Regions from separate parts of the Pelotomaculum isophthalicicum JI genome, predicted to be linked through region 2. Evidence: riboswitches for the same ligand, from Rfam matches in the RefSeq annotation. Region 2 holds a riboswitch; each other region holds the start of a gene.
What was found. Region 2 has a riboswitch for cyclic di-GMP ahead of L7E55_RS02870 (fimbrial biogenesis chaperone). Riboswitches for the same ligand answer to the same signal wherever they lie in the genome.
Positions count from the first base shown of each region.

Region 1: linked by a shared signal. The riboswitch ahead of L7E55_RS00745 (hypothetical protein) and the one ahead of L7E55_RS02870 (fimbrial biogenesis chaperone) in region 2 are both predicted to bind cyclic di-GMP.
Region 3: linked by a shared signal. The riboswitch ahead of L7E55_RS14445 (ArsB/NhaD family transporter) and the one ahead of L7E55_RS02870 (fimbrial biogenesis chaperone) in region 2 are both predicted to bind cyclic di-GMP.
Region 4: linked by a shared signal. The riboswitch ahead of L7E55_RS07085 (diguanylate cyclase) and the one ahead of L7E55_RS02870 (fimbrial biogenesis chaperone) in region 2 are both predicted to bind cyclic di-GMP.

Region 1 is NZ_JAKOAV010000001.1:163,559-166,732, reverse strand. It holds gene L7E55_RS00765 (hypothetical protein) at 198-353, shown strand; gene L7E55_RS00760 (hypothetical protein) at 692-829, opposite strand; gene L7E55_RS00755 (hypothetical protein) at 858-986, opposite strand; tRNA gene L7E55_RS00750 (tRNA-Thr) at 1,301-1,375, opposite strand; cyclic di-GMP riboswitch class I at 1,686-1,774, shown strand; gene L7E55_RS00745 (hypothetical protein) at 1,810-2,037, shown strand; gene L7E55_RS00740 (DUF2225 domain-containing protein) at 2,380-3,174, shown strand, end outside.
Region 2 is NZ_JAKOAV010000003.1:102,324-105,497, reverse strand. It holds gene L7E55_RS02875 (hypothetical protein) at 1-239, opposite strand, end outside; gene L7E55_RS02870 (fimbrial biogenesis chaperone) at 294-1,262, opposite strand; cyclic di-GMP riboswitch class I at 1,375-1,468, opposite strand; gene L7E55_RS02865 (ribonuclease J) at 1,595-3,174, opposite strand, start outside.
Region 3 is NZ_JAKOAV010000033.1:31,419-34,592, reverse strand. It holds gene L7E55_RS14450 (sensor domain-containing diguanylate cyclase) at 1-1,482, shown strand, start outside; cyclic di-GMP riboswitch class I at 1,602-1,691, shown strand; gene L7E55_RS14445 (ArsB/NhaD family transporter) at 1,852-3,174, shown strand, end outside.
Region 4 is NZ_JAKOAV010000010.1:28,088-31,261, reverse strand. It holds gene L7E55_RS07085 (diguanylate cyclase) at 1-1,909, opposite strand, end outside; cyclic di-GMP riboswitch class II at 1,982-2,065, opposite strand; gene L7E55_RS07080 (CBS domain-containing protein) at 2,347-2,739, opposite strand.

The DNA.
Region 1 (3,174 bases), on a different contig from region 2:
GCCTCCCGGGGCGATCCCCGGAGGCCTTGATTTTTTTGGAGATTTTACATTTTTGCGTTGGGTATTGTTGGTTGAATTTGTGGGTAATATTTTACATGGTAATATTCTCCACGGTAACGTTAACCATAATAACCCATATGACATATTATATTTTAAGACCGGTCAGGAAATCCATCCCCGAGAGGAGGGAATTCAAAATGGGCTTCGTAGAGAAAAAAGAAGAGGAATGCGATTGCCGCAATTGCCGCATTGAAATTAAGGATAGTATTGTCGTGATAATTTGTGGTGAAGTGGAAGTTGAGAAGTTAAAACATTGCCTTGGCTCATTAATGGAAGCAAAAGATAACAAATAGGAAGAGGAAAATACTTTTGCCTCTGCCGGTATGCCGTGGCGTATTTACGCTACGGCCTTTCTTATGTTTGCAGTAAACCTCTCCAGTTAAGCCAGGATTCGTGGTTCCCGGCTTATTTTATGGCAACTCCGGCTATTCAGACGTTGTTATATTCTTTCGATTACCCCATCTTGACATTATATTTATATGATTTCTACGTTTTTGAGCCGTATGGCCCGGTGATAGTTCACCCGGTTGGCCATATTTTGCATGTATCTCATTTTACCATTGCCAAAATCATAACCACCGGTAAATACCGATGGTTACAAACGTAGCCTTTATGTTAGTGTTTTTACAGTTTAAATGCAGCAGCCGCACATGCCCACGCCGAAAACGAGCAGGATGAAAATCAGGAAGATAATAAACGCTGGGCTACTAAAACAACCTGTGCCACAAGCTTCTTCCGCTTTAACTACTTGGGACTTAACTTCAGCCATGGAAATACCTCCTTATAAGGCTTTCATACTAAATACAGCCTCCGCAGCAACTCACTCCAAAGATGAGCAGGATAAAAATCAGGAAAACAATAAACCCGATGTTACCAAAACCTGTGCCGCATCCTGTGCCGCAACCTGCACCTACGCCGAATGCCATAAGAATCACCCCTTTTGCTTTTTTATATAATATGCAGGCAATGATTTATGTGTTAATCAATGGTTATGCACCCAAATTAATCTAGCAGCATAAGTTATATTAACAGTTGCTCCTTTTGTTCCATAGACCTCCTTGGCAAAAACCCGGTCCATCAATGGGCTGGGTTTTTGTTTTTCGGTTGGACTGTAGAAAAAGCCCGCCTTAAAGACGGGCAAAGAGAGGTGAAAGATGTTAAAAAGGTAAGGCGTACCAGGAGACATTAGGGTCATTAATAAAACAGCCTCCAGCTAAAACCCCGGAGGCCTTGATTTTCTTGGAGCTGATGGTGGGATTTGAACCCACGACCTGCGCATTACGAGTGCGCTGCTCTACCCCTGAGCCACATCAGCTTAATTAAATAAATTTTTAGTTAACAACTAGCGCATTTAATATTTTATCCGAACAAGTAGTTAAAGTCAACTTGCCTCCAATACTAGGTTACGGTAAATCCTTTCTTGATTGAATTGTCATGTGATAATTATGAAGATATTCACACAGTATGCTTCAATGTTGCCCCTATTGTACAAACAATTGATTTTGACATTTTATACGGTTTTTCCTACCTGAATGTCGTAAAAAATAGGACCATAGTCCTGTGATAATAGTTCTCCTTTCACATTTTCTTATTTTAAATAGCTGTTATAATATAGTAACAACGCAAACTGAAAAAGGCAAACATAGTGAAAACTATGGACGCAAAGCCACGGGTCTAAAGTATCGTGTAGTACCATGATAGCCGGGTTACCAGTAACCCCGGGATTCCTTTACAAAGAAGGGGTAGTATATGCGTTATATAAAAACATTTTACCCAAAAGTTCTATACTTCATTTTACCTTTCATAACCATATTTATTCTGATAAAATATAACACTCCAATGCTGGCCGCTGGAGTCGCCCTTTATTTAATGATGGGTTTCGACGATTCATCTAACAAGTTTTTATCCCGCTTCAGCGAAAAAGAGTATACCGTCAACATCACTGATTGGATGAAAAAAGAAGTTAGTCATAACTAAGTGTTATTGTAACTAATAAACATTAAGGTTACTGCAATTTAGGACTAAAGTCCTAAAAAATTGGGAAATTTTTCTCATGTAGGATAATTAAAAATAATTATAATTATTTTTAATACCTCCTTTAATATAATCACCCATCTAGAGGGGCTTTCTCCCCACCATTCCCTATTCCATAATACAGGGAATTTTTTTTATTGTTTTTAATTCATGGATATTATGCGGGAACACAGTTATTTTAGCTGAGAAAAAAATCCACCTTTGCAATAAGTAAAAATTCCTTTCAATTGATATTTTGGTAGTATAGAATATTAACTGAAATCTTAAAGGTGGGTGAAATCATACATGGATGCTCTTGAAAGCATTTTAAAGAAGATACCTTTTTTTAAAGACATAAACTATCCTTTACAAGACTTGGTTAAAAAAATGCGCCTAGAGCGTTTCGAAGAAAATACAGATATATTTTCTGAAGGAGAGCAAGGTTCAAGCTTATACCTAATCATATCAGGAAAAGTTTTAATATATGCAAAATCGACCACTGGACAGGAAATGGCTATCCAAACACTTGAACCGTCAGATTTTTTTGGGGAAATGAGTCTGTTAGACGGCGGATATCGCTCAGCCTGCGCCAGGACATTAGAAAAATCAATTATTTTTAGTCTGGAACGAAAAGACTTTCTAGAATTTCTAGATGATAACCCGAGAGCAGCTGTAAAAATAATTGAAACTTTAAGCAAAAGACTTCGACAATCAAATATCCGAAATAAAATATTAATTGAAACCAACCGCAAGTTAACTAACCAGGGTACCGACCAAAACCAGATTACCGCCGCCAATATACCCGTACAGTTCAATGACGAGCGACAAGAGCAGTTAACCAAGGAAACAAAAGAATTCAGCGTTAAAAAAGATACGTATGCCCCGGAAGAAAAAGAGGAAAACGGTTTCGCGGATATATTGGAACAGCATTTAAACGATGTCGAACATGCTGATGAGGAAGATGATAAGGCAGACGCCAAAAAAGAGATTGAGCAAAAAGAAATGTTGTATTATAAAAAAGCCGTTTGTCCAATTTGCAACGCTAAATTCGAAACACCGAAAGCTTTGTCAAAATACGTTCAATCCGTGAAGATGGATTAT
Region 2 (3,174 bases):
AATGATGTGCTTGAAAGCTGGAGTTGGTAGGCACCGGTTCCACTGGTGGTGGCTGTCAATGTCTCAGGGGTAGTAGCAGTACCTTGCTGTACGTTGTTAAAGGTCAAAGAAGCTGGATTAAGCGCCAGGGTCAATGAGTTTTGAACATTGGCGGTTATAGCCAAGGTGGCTGCATTCACTATGCCCGCGGCAACCATCAGTATTCCTAGCATCAAAAGAATAGCTACGGTTTTTTTCACCTAATTCACCTCCTTTCATGTTGTACCCGGACCGTTGGTGTCATTTAATTATGATTATGCTCCGGGATTATTGTCCTGCAGTCCTCCTTTTTCCGCCAACCGTTTGTGAAGCTTGCGAATATATAGAATGACGGCAAGAATAATGGCCGCAATAATCGTCACCGTACCAGCCATTGTAAGCAGAGGTCCGGTTAAGAATGATAGCTTTCGTTCATAAAAGTTCTCACTATTATAGGTCAACAACATGTTTCCTTGGAAATAACCGATGAATGGCGCTTCGTCCCAAGGAATTTCAATCTTTTTCTCTTTACCGGGCAAAACGTTAAACAATGGTACATTGAGTTGAGTCCTCTGGTTTCTCAGAACGTCATAAATTTCAATATTACCCCGTACTTCCAGGTGCACATCACCTGTGTTTGTTACAGCCACAATAAAAACAGGCTTGCCAGTGTTCCAGAAACCTGTATCCGCTTTAATAACGCGCCAGTCTCGCTTTAGGTTTAAACTTCCAGCGGCATCGGTTACTTTCACGTAAACAAGCGAGCGGATTTCTGATGCCACAGTAATAGCCGCGGACAACTTCCCTTCTTGTTCCGGGAGCATAGGTATGAATTTGCTGTTAAAATAAGTTACATGCTCACCCGCTTCAGCATTTAAAGGAACATCAAATCTTACACGGATTTTACCTTGTTCCCCATTATCCAGTTTTTCCGGAGCGCTGACGACAGTAGCCCAGGTCATGGGCGACCAGCTGGAATCAATGTCCTCGACCTTATTCCACTGGTTGTTTTCCTCGCGAAAATCCTGTAAATATGCTTCAATTCTAACAATTTCACCTGTCCGGTTCTGCACGTTAAATTCTTGTTCGAAGCTTTCCCCTGGTTTAACGGTTTTGTCGACGATCGACGGCCCGAGACTTACACCATTAAGTTCAACTGCATTGGCAGTGTCATATGCTCCTATAAGTAAACCAATCCCTAATAGTAATATAAATATGCCTTTGACCGGTTTTATTCTAACCATATGTCACACCTCAGTTATTCAAAACAACTATATTGTAAACAATTTGTCGCAATATGTAATAATAAAGCCAAGCCCAAGTTAAATACTTAGGCTTGGCGATAATAATATAACCTAAGGCAGCCCGGCTACCGTAAGGCAAATCAATAACCCTTTAGGTCCGTAGCTTTGCGCCCTATGCCTTTCGGCATAGATTGCTTTGTTGTTATTATATAAGTTATTAATTACCTGTGCAATATATTTTTTCACTACATTTACTTAAATATCCGTAATAAGAACGGAAAAGCCGCATAATAGCGGCTTAATTCACTTAGGATTATTTCCAGTTTCTTTCGTCACACTTCCATGATGATGGGTAAAATCATTGGCCTTCTCCTAGTTTTTTCATAAAGAAATTTTCCTAAAACTTCCCTTACTTGCGATTTAATTGCCGACCATTCCGATACACCACGTTCCGTGCATATATCTAACGCATTCCTAACCTTTATCCTGGCTTCTTCCAGCAATTCTTCCGATTCCCGGACGTAAACAAAACCTCGTGATACTATATCAGGACCGGCTACAATCAAACCTGCTTCTCGATTTATTGTAACAACCACGATCAGAATTCCATCCTGGGATAGCTGCTTGCGATCTCTGAGAACGATATTGCCAACATCCCCGACACCTAAACCATCAACAAGCACTTTTCCAGCCGTTACCTTGCCGTTGATTCGCCCGGCGCGGCGGGTGAATTCCAATACCTGGCCATTTTCCGCCACAAAAACATTCCCCGGCAAAACCCCAACTTCTTTGGCCAGTTCAGCGTGCTTAATGAGCATTCTGTATTCCCCGTGCACAGGTACAAAAAACTTGGGGCGAACCAGGTTAATCATCATTTTGAGGTCTTCCTGGCACGGATGTCCTGATACGTGAATACTTGAAGCCGATTCGTAAATAACATACGCTCCTTGTTTGAAAAGCTGGTCTATAATCCGGGCAACCACCTTTTCGTTTCCGGGGATAGGAGTGGCCGAAATAATAACCGTGTCGCCCGGTACAATATCTACCTGTTTATGATCTGACAAGGCTATTCTCGTCAAAGCCGACATCGGTTCTCCCTGACTGCCTGTTGTTAAAATTACCACCTTATGTCTCGGCAGACGGTTTGCCTCATCTAACTCGACCATCGTGTTCTCGGGAATATGAAGATATCCGAGTTCGTAAGCCACACTGACCACATTAACCATGCTACGTCCCACTACGGCAACCTTGCGGTTCTGCCTGTGAGCTACCTGGATGGCTTGCTGGAGCCTGTGCACATTTGACGCAAATGTGGCGATAATAATCCGCTCAGTAGCCTGGCGAAAGGTTTCATCAAAAGTATTTCCCACCATTCGCTCAGAAAGGGTGTATCCTGGTATTTCAGCGTTGGTGCTATCCGACAGCAAAACCAATACACCTTTGTCACCCAACTGAGCCAGCCGGTGAAAATCAGTAACCTGGCCGTCGACCGGGGTCTGGTCAAATTTAAAGTCACCAGTGTAAATAATCACTCCCACCGGTGTATGCACGGCTATTGCCACAGCATCCGGTATACTGTGCGATACTTTGATGAATTCCACCCTGAATGGCCCGATTTGAACAATGTCCCTTGGCTTAACCGAATTAAGAGCGGCATCAACATTCCGCTCCTTAAGCTTACCTTGCAGCAAGCCTAAGGTAAGCCTCGTGCCGTACACAGGAACATTTAACTGCCGCAAGACATAAGGCAGGGCTCCTATATGATCCTCATGGCCATGGGTAAGCACTATCCCGCGGACAAGCTCCCTATTATCCAACAGATAGGTAATGTCCGGAATAACAATATCTATTCCCAACATTTCTTCTTCCGGGAACATTAAACCGCAGTCAATTACTAAAATATTCTCCCCAA
Region 3 (3,174 bases), on a different contig from region 2:
GACGCCGCAACCGGCGGAGAAGTTGATTTGGGGAAAACTTTACGCGCCGATATTGAAAACACGTGCGCGAAAATAGCGGGTGTGTTGTTGCTGACGACAACTACAACGATGGACGTGTCAGATTTTTTAACAGGCTTTGCCGATGCTCAAGTCGCCTATCCTGTTTTCGGCGGTGGCGCAGGCGAGTATTCATCACCGGTATCAGAAATGAAAGCCCTGATTTTCTGCAACTCCCGGCACACCTTTAAGGGTGTGGTCGCGGTTGCTTTTCTGGGAGATGGGATTAAGATTGAAACACATAACTATCTTGGCTGGCATCCGTTAGGTAAGGAAATGGTTATCACGGAAGTGAACGGCTATTGGGTGAAAAAAATCGACGGTCAACCTGCCTTCAAAATATATCGGCGATATCTGGATATTCAAAATGATAAGAGCTTCCAGCATAACGCCATAGTGTTTCCATTGATGGTAAAAAGAGATGGCAGGCAGTACGCCAGGCCCGCTATGGCAGTCAACGAGGAAAATGCTATCTTATTCCTTGCTGATTTAAAGAAGGGTGAAACAGTTCTCTTCGGTTACGGCGATCCAAACACAATTATTGAACAGGCTGCTGCAGTGCAAAGCCTGCTGGCAGCCTTCGAGCCTGAATCTATTTTCCTTTATAGCTGTGCCGCCAGGCGAGCTTTCTTGCATAACGATGTGGAGTTAGAGACAAAACCATTTGAAAATATTGCACCGACATCCGGATTCTATACACATGGAGAAATAAACAGCAGCCCGAACAGCATCAATCATCTCAATTACACTATGGTGGCGGTAGGCATGAAAGAGCGCAATTACGGCGGGAAAGCCGCGCAAATCCAAAATGGGCATAGGAAGCCGCTGTTTCAGGAGGACGCGGATCTTTTTGCTTACCAACATTCCCGGTTCATTTCCCGTTTGCTCCACTTCATTAGGGCGGTCACGGATGAACTGGAAATAGCCAATAAAGAAACTAGGCGGCTGGCTGAAACAGATCTCTTGACTCAGGCCTATAACAGGGTGAAGGCCTGCGAATTATTGAACAGTGAAAAGAACCGGTGTGAACGGTACGGTTCAGAGTTTTCAATCATTATTTTGGACATAGACTTTTTTAAGGAAGTGAATGACACATACAGGCACATTGCCGGAGATGCGTTCCTCGTCAACATCGTTAAGATCATCAAGAAGCAAGTGCGCGCTCCGGATATGTTGAGCCGCTGGGGTGGAGAGGAATTCCTCATCGCCATGCCGGAAACCGGGCTCGATGGCGCGCTGGTCGTGGCGGAAAAAATCAGGGCTGCGGTTGAACAAACGGTGTTCCCCGGAGCGGGGCATCAAACATGCAGTCTGGGTGTGACTTCCTTCAAAAAGGGCGAACGCATCGAAGAGTTGATTGAACGGGCAGACGCAGCTCTTTATGAAGCAAAACAGAGCGGCCGGAATCGAGTTATAGCTAAATAAATATTATTATGGCTACCTGCAAATCAGCAAGGTAATATATAACGATGGGACATCAAACATGAAAAAAATATTGTACTATGCATGCAATAAATATATAATAAAAAAAAATAATATCGTAACATCGTGTTGGGCAAACCCGTGTGAAAACCGGGGACGCTAAGCCATGGGTCTAAAGCTGGTATATATGCCATGATTGCCAGGCGACAAGGACATTGACTTTACTGGAGTGGGTATAGTCTTATATGACTGTTCCCACCTCTTTTTTATTGCGTTTCTTTAGGATTGTGTTAAATTATATAAATTTTACCTGGAGGTGAAGATAAAACTTAATATTTCAGATGTATTGATATGTGAAAGGGAGGTTAGATCTTGTCGGAAAGTAGTCAGGTCATTTTTGCTACGGCAATTTTTTTAATTACATACGCGGTAATAGTTACAGAAAAAATTCATCGCACTGTGGTTGCCTTGGTAGGAGCCAGTTTAATGGCTTTAACAAAAATATTAGGTCTGGAACAAATTGTTGAAGCTATTGATTTTAACACCATTGGCTTGCTGGTGGGTATGATGATCATTGTGGGTATCACCAAGCAAACCGGTATTTTTGAATATTTGGCAATTAAGGCAGCCAAAAGTTCAAGAGGGGAACCGATCAAAATTATCGCCGCCCTGTCTTTGATAACAGCTATCTTATCCGCGTTTTTAGACAATGTTACCACTGTGCTATTAATTGTGCCTGTTACCTTTGCCATAGCGAGGCAGCTTGAACTTAACCCATTGCCGTTCTTGATTTCTGAAATCATCGCCTCCAATATTGGGGGCACAGCCACTTTAATTGGCGACCCGCCGAACATCATGATTGGTAGCGCCACTGGTCTCGGCTTTATGGACTTTGTCTTTAACCTGACCCCTGTAATAATTGTTATATATATTTTGACCATTTTCTTTATTCAGATCATATATAGAAGACAACTGGTGGCTAGACCTGAACTCAAAGATAATATTATGGAAATTAATGAAAAGGATGAGATAAAGGATCAAAAGCTTTTAAATAAATGTCTGATTGTACTTTTCCTAACCGTTCTAGGTTTTGTCTTGCACCAATATGTACACCTTGAATCATCAGTTATAGCCCTGTCAGGCGCCAGCTTATTGCTTCTGGTTACAATGAGTGACCCGGAGCATGCCTTATATGCGGTGGAGTGGCCTGTTATCTTTTTCTTTGTTGGCCTATTCGTAGTGGTTGGGGCTTTAGAGAAGGTAGGAGTAATTGAAGCAATGGCTAAATGGTCACTGGATGTAACAGGTGGCATCATGGTGCCCACCGCTATGCTGATTCTTTGGCTGTCCGCCATAGCCTCGGCCTTTGTTGACAACATTCCTTTTGTTGCTACAATGATCCCGCTCATTCAAGACATGGGCCGTTTGGGAGGTATCGCGGACTTAAACCTGCTGTGGTGGTCGCTGTCGTTGGGCGCCTGCCTTGGCGGCAATGGAACAGCCATAGGCGCCTCGGCAAATGTTGTCGTTTTGGGTATAGCCGAAAAAGAAGGGCTGCATATCAGCTTTGTTAATTATATGAAGATCGCTTTTCCGCTAATGCTGACGTCCATAGTGGTATCCACGGGTTACCTTCTTTTATGGTACTTGTTCCATAGCATGAGCATGTTGGCAACTCTTGGTATCGCGGTAGTT
Region 4 (3,174 bases), on a different contig from region 2:
AGAAATTGACGTTTTTACTATAAAAACATGAGGAAGTAAAATCTTTTTCTCCTGTTCCAAAAGTAATATTGTTAAAATGCACCGTGTCTGACATGAATATCGTTTTTTGAAAGTCAACTTTCCCATTTCCAAAAAAACAAGATGCCAGACTAAAACCATCCATGCCATACTTAGTATCGCTAAAATCAGAATTCCCGTCAAAAAAACACTTCTCCGCATAGAAACTACGCAAGGTATTATCCTCATCCCATTCAAAAAAATCATGGTAATCATTGATCGAAAAATTCGAAAGATACAATTCTTTAAGCTGGAAATTTGGATACATATTTTTTAAGGCTATGATCTCATCTTTACTTAAATATCCAAACGTCCTCGTTTCTGTCTGTACGCTTTCATCATTAAACGCTATGATCTTTATATGTGAATTATTTGGGTTTTCTCTAATTTTTTTTATCAGTTCCAGACCACCTATTATTGGCATTATTAAATCGATAATAGCCAAGTGGGGCCTTATCCTTTGCAATTGCTCCAGTGCATCTTCTCCATCTTTTGCCATGAACACCATATAGTCCTCTTCTAACTCTTTCAACAAGATGTTTCTGATTACAGCACTGTCATCGACTACTAGAATTTTGGTTAGGGGGGAATGAACACCTTTACCTGATTGACCCGCCAGAACAACTTTGTTTCTGCCAGTTTCTTTAGCCAGGTAAAGGGCAGCATCAGCGGCTTTAATTATTTCCTGTTCAGTTTTACCGTCTTTGTCAAACTCTCCTATTCCAGAGCTAAAGGTTATCTGGATGTTTTTATTTTGATAGGGTTCGATTATGGGCATTTTTTCCCATGCGGAACGCAATCGTTCCAATATTTTATAGGCGGTTAACGCATCAGTATCCGGAAGAAGGGCAACGAATTCCTCGCCGCCGTATCTCCCAATCGTATCGGTTCTTCGAAACTTGCTGTATAGAAAGGAGGCAAACTGCTGCAGGACGAAATCGCCAACCTGATGACCGTGTTCGTCGTTAACTTTCTTAAAGAAATCAAGGTCGCATATGGCAACGCAAAAGCTTTTTTTATGGCGGGAAAAGCGTTCAACTTCTTCAGTAAGTCTTTCCATAAAGTAACCACGGGAAAAAGTTCCGGTAAGCGGATCGCGGACTGCCAGGCCGTGCAGTTCCTCCATGCGGCTGATCTTAGCTTCGATGCGGGCAACTAAATCTTCCGTGTTGAATGGCTTTATTATGTAATCGTCAGCCCCTAATTTAATACCCTCAACTATTTCCATGGGACTGGATTTGCTGGTAAGAAAAAAGATTGGCGTCCACTTATAGCGATGATCTGTTCGCAGTTCTTTAAAAAGCTCCAGGCCATTTGTTCCGGGCATTACGATGTCAAGAATAATTAAATCCGGCCTGTAGTGTTCAAGAATTTTTTTGGCTTCAGAAGCATCACCAGCATCAACAATTCCTAAATTCTTTTTTGATAACTCTTGTTTTATAAATTGTCTTATGGCGGTATCATCGTCTACGATAAGCACTTCCTTGCGCGGCACCTCTGGGAGTTTTTGCTCTTGCTCATCGGGCGATATTATGTCTTCGACTGTTTTTAGAAGGTTTGCCCTCTCTTCGATGATGTCTACAGTATCTTCACACTCCTTTAAAAGGTTTATGTCTGCCGCCTGCCCAGTTTCAAGATTGGTGGCAATTCTGTCTTCCAGGCTTTTCGCGGCTTCGATTATTTCCCCAAAGCCGACAGCAGCGCCGGTGCCATAAACAGTGTGGAAGAATATATGTAGGATGTTCTGGCATGTTTTATTATGTGGCTCTTCTTTTAAGGTACTTATGGCCTGACGTATTTTGGTAATCCTGGTTAACGTTTCCTCGATAAAAATCTGCAGGGGATTATCCATATACTGTCCCTCCGTATACTCATCTGATTGCTTCTAAGTGAATAAATCATATAAAAAACCGACCTTTATTATCTGATAAAAGGTCGGTTGCATCACTTACTCAATCAACTCAAGATGCCCAAATGATAGAGTTGATTTCATTGTCCCTTGCTTTTTTAGTTTAGAAATACCCGCCTTTTCCAATACTTGCCATAAGGTCAGAATGAAATACGTGGCGCGATGGCCTGATACGTTTGCTTGCGTTCCCCCATAAATTTATTTACAAGCTCTTCCGTCATTCGTTCAATCGTTGATAACCCAACTTGTCGCTACGGCGCAATTCCTGCGCCATTTTCCGGCGACCATAAGCAACGAGTGAGGTGGTTTATGATGTTGCTGAAAAAGAGTCCGAAGGTTCAATATCTATCTGTAATTATTTAACTATAATATTGAAATATCTATTTTACAGATGAGTATGTATCAATAACTACTTGAAGCATATCCGCAGAAGTTATAATTCCTACTATTTTTCCTTCATCTAAAACCGGCAGGCTGCTTATTTTTTTGTCCAACATCAGTTTAGCCGCTGAAACAATATCATCTTCGGGATTTACTATAAAAACATATTTATAGCTCATTGCCCAACTAACAGGCGTTTCGGGATAACCACCCGGACGACAAAGGACTTTTTCAATATCGTGTTCTACAACAATACCCACCAGAGTGCCTTTATTGTCAAGTACCGGTAGTCTCCTACAGTCTTTCGTCCGCATTAAGTTCAAGGCTTCTTTGATTGAAACATCAGCATTTACAGTAACCACATTCCGTACCATCTTGTCCTTGACTTTCATCTTTCCACCTCACCTGTCATAGTGATCTACGGATCGTCTTATCTTTATATGAGCATATTTCGACAAATAAAAGGACTTTCCTTCCAAAGATTACGACTAAATTGCCATCTGGAACACGGCGGTTCAACCCCCTATTAATGGAGCCTATATACGGATCAATTCCTTGATTGATAAGCGTACCAACGGTTTCAAGCTAAGAAAAGAAAGCATGCAAAAGACAACGGAAGTTATGCGGAGCAAAAATCTTAGCATCTGTGGAGGCCGCAACCAGTAAAAAGTACCATCCATTTCGATTGTTGGGCGATTTTGAAAATGTCAAGAGTTTTTTGCGTATTTTCTGATTTTCTTTGGTACTAATTTACTGTAAGTGCATAACTACTGTAATATAGTTTCATAAATTTTGATTGTTTATTTTTTGATAGCTAATGAGGGAAG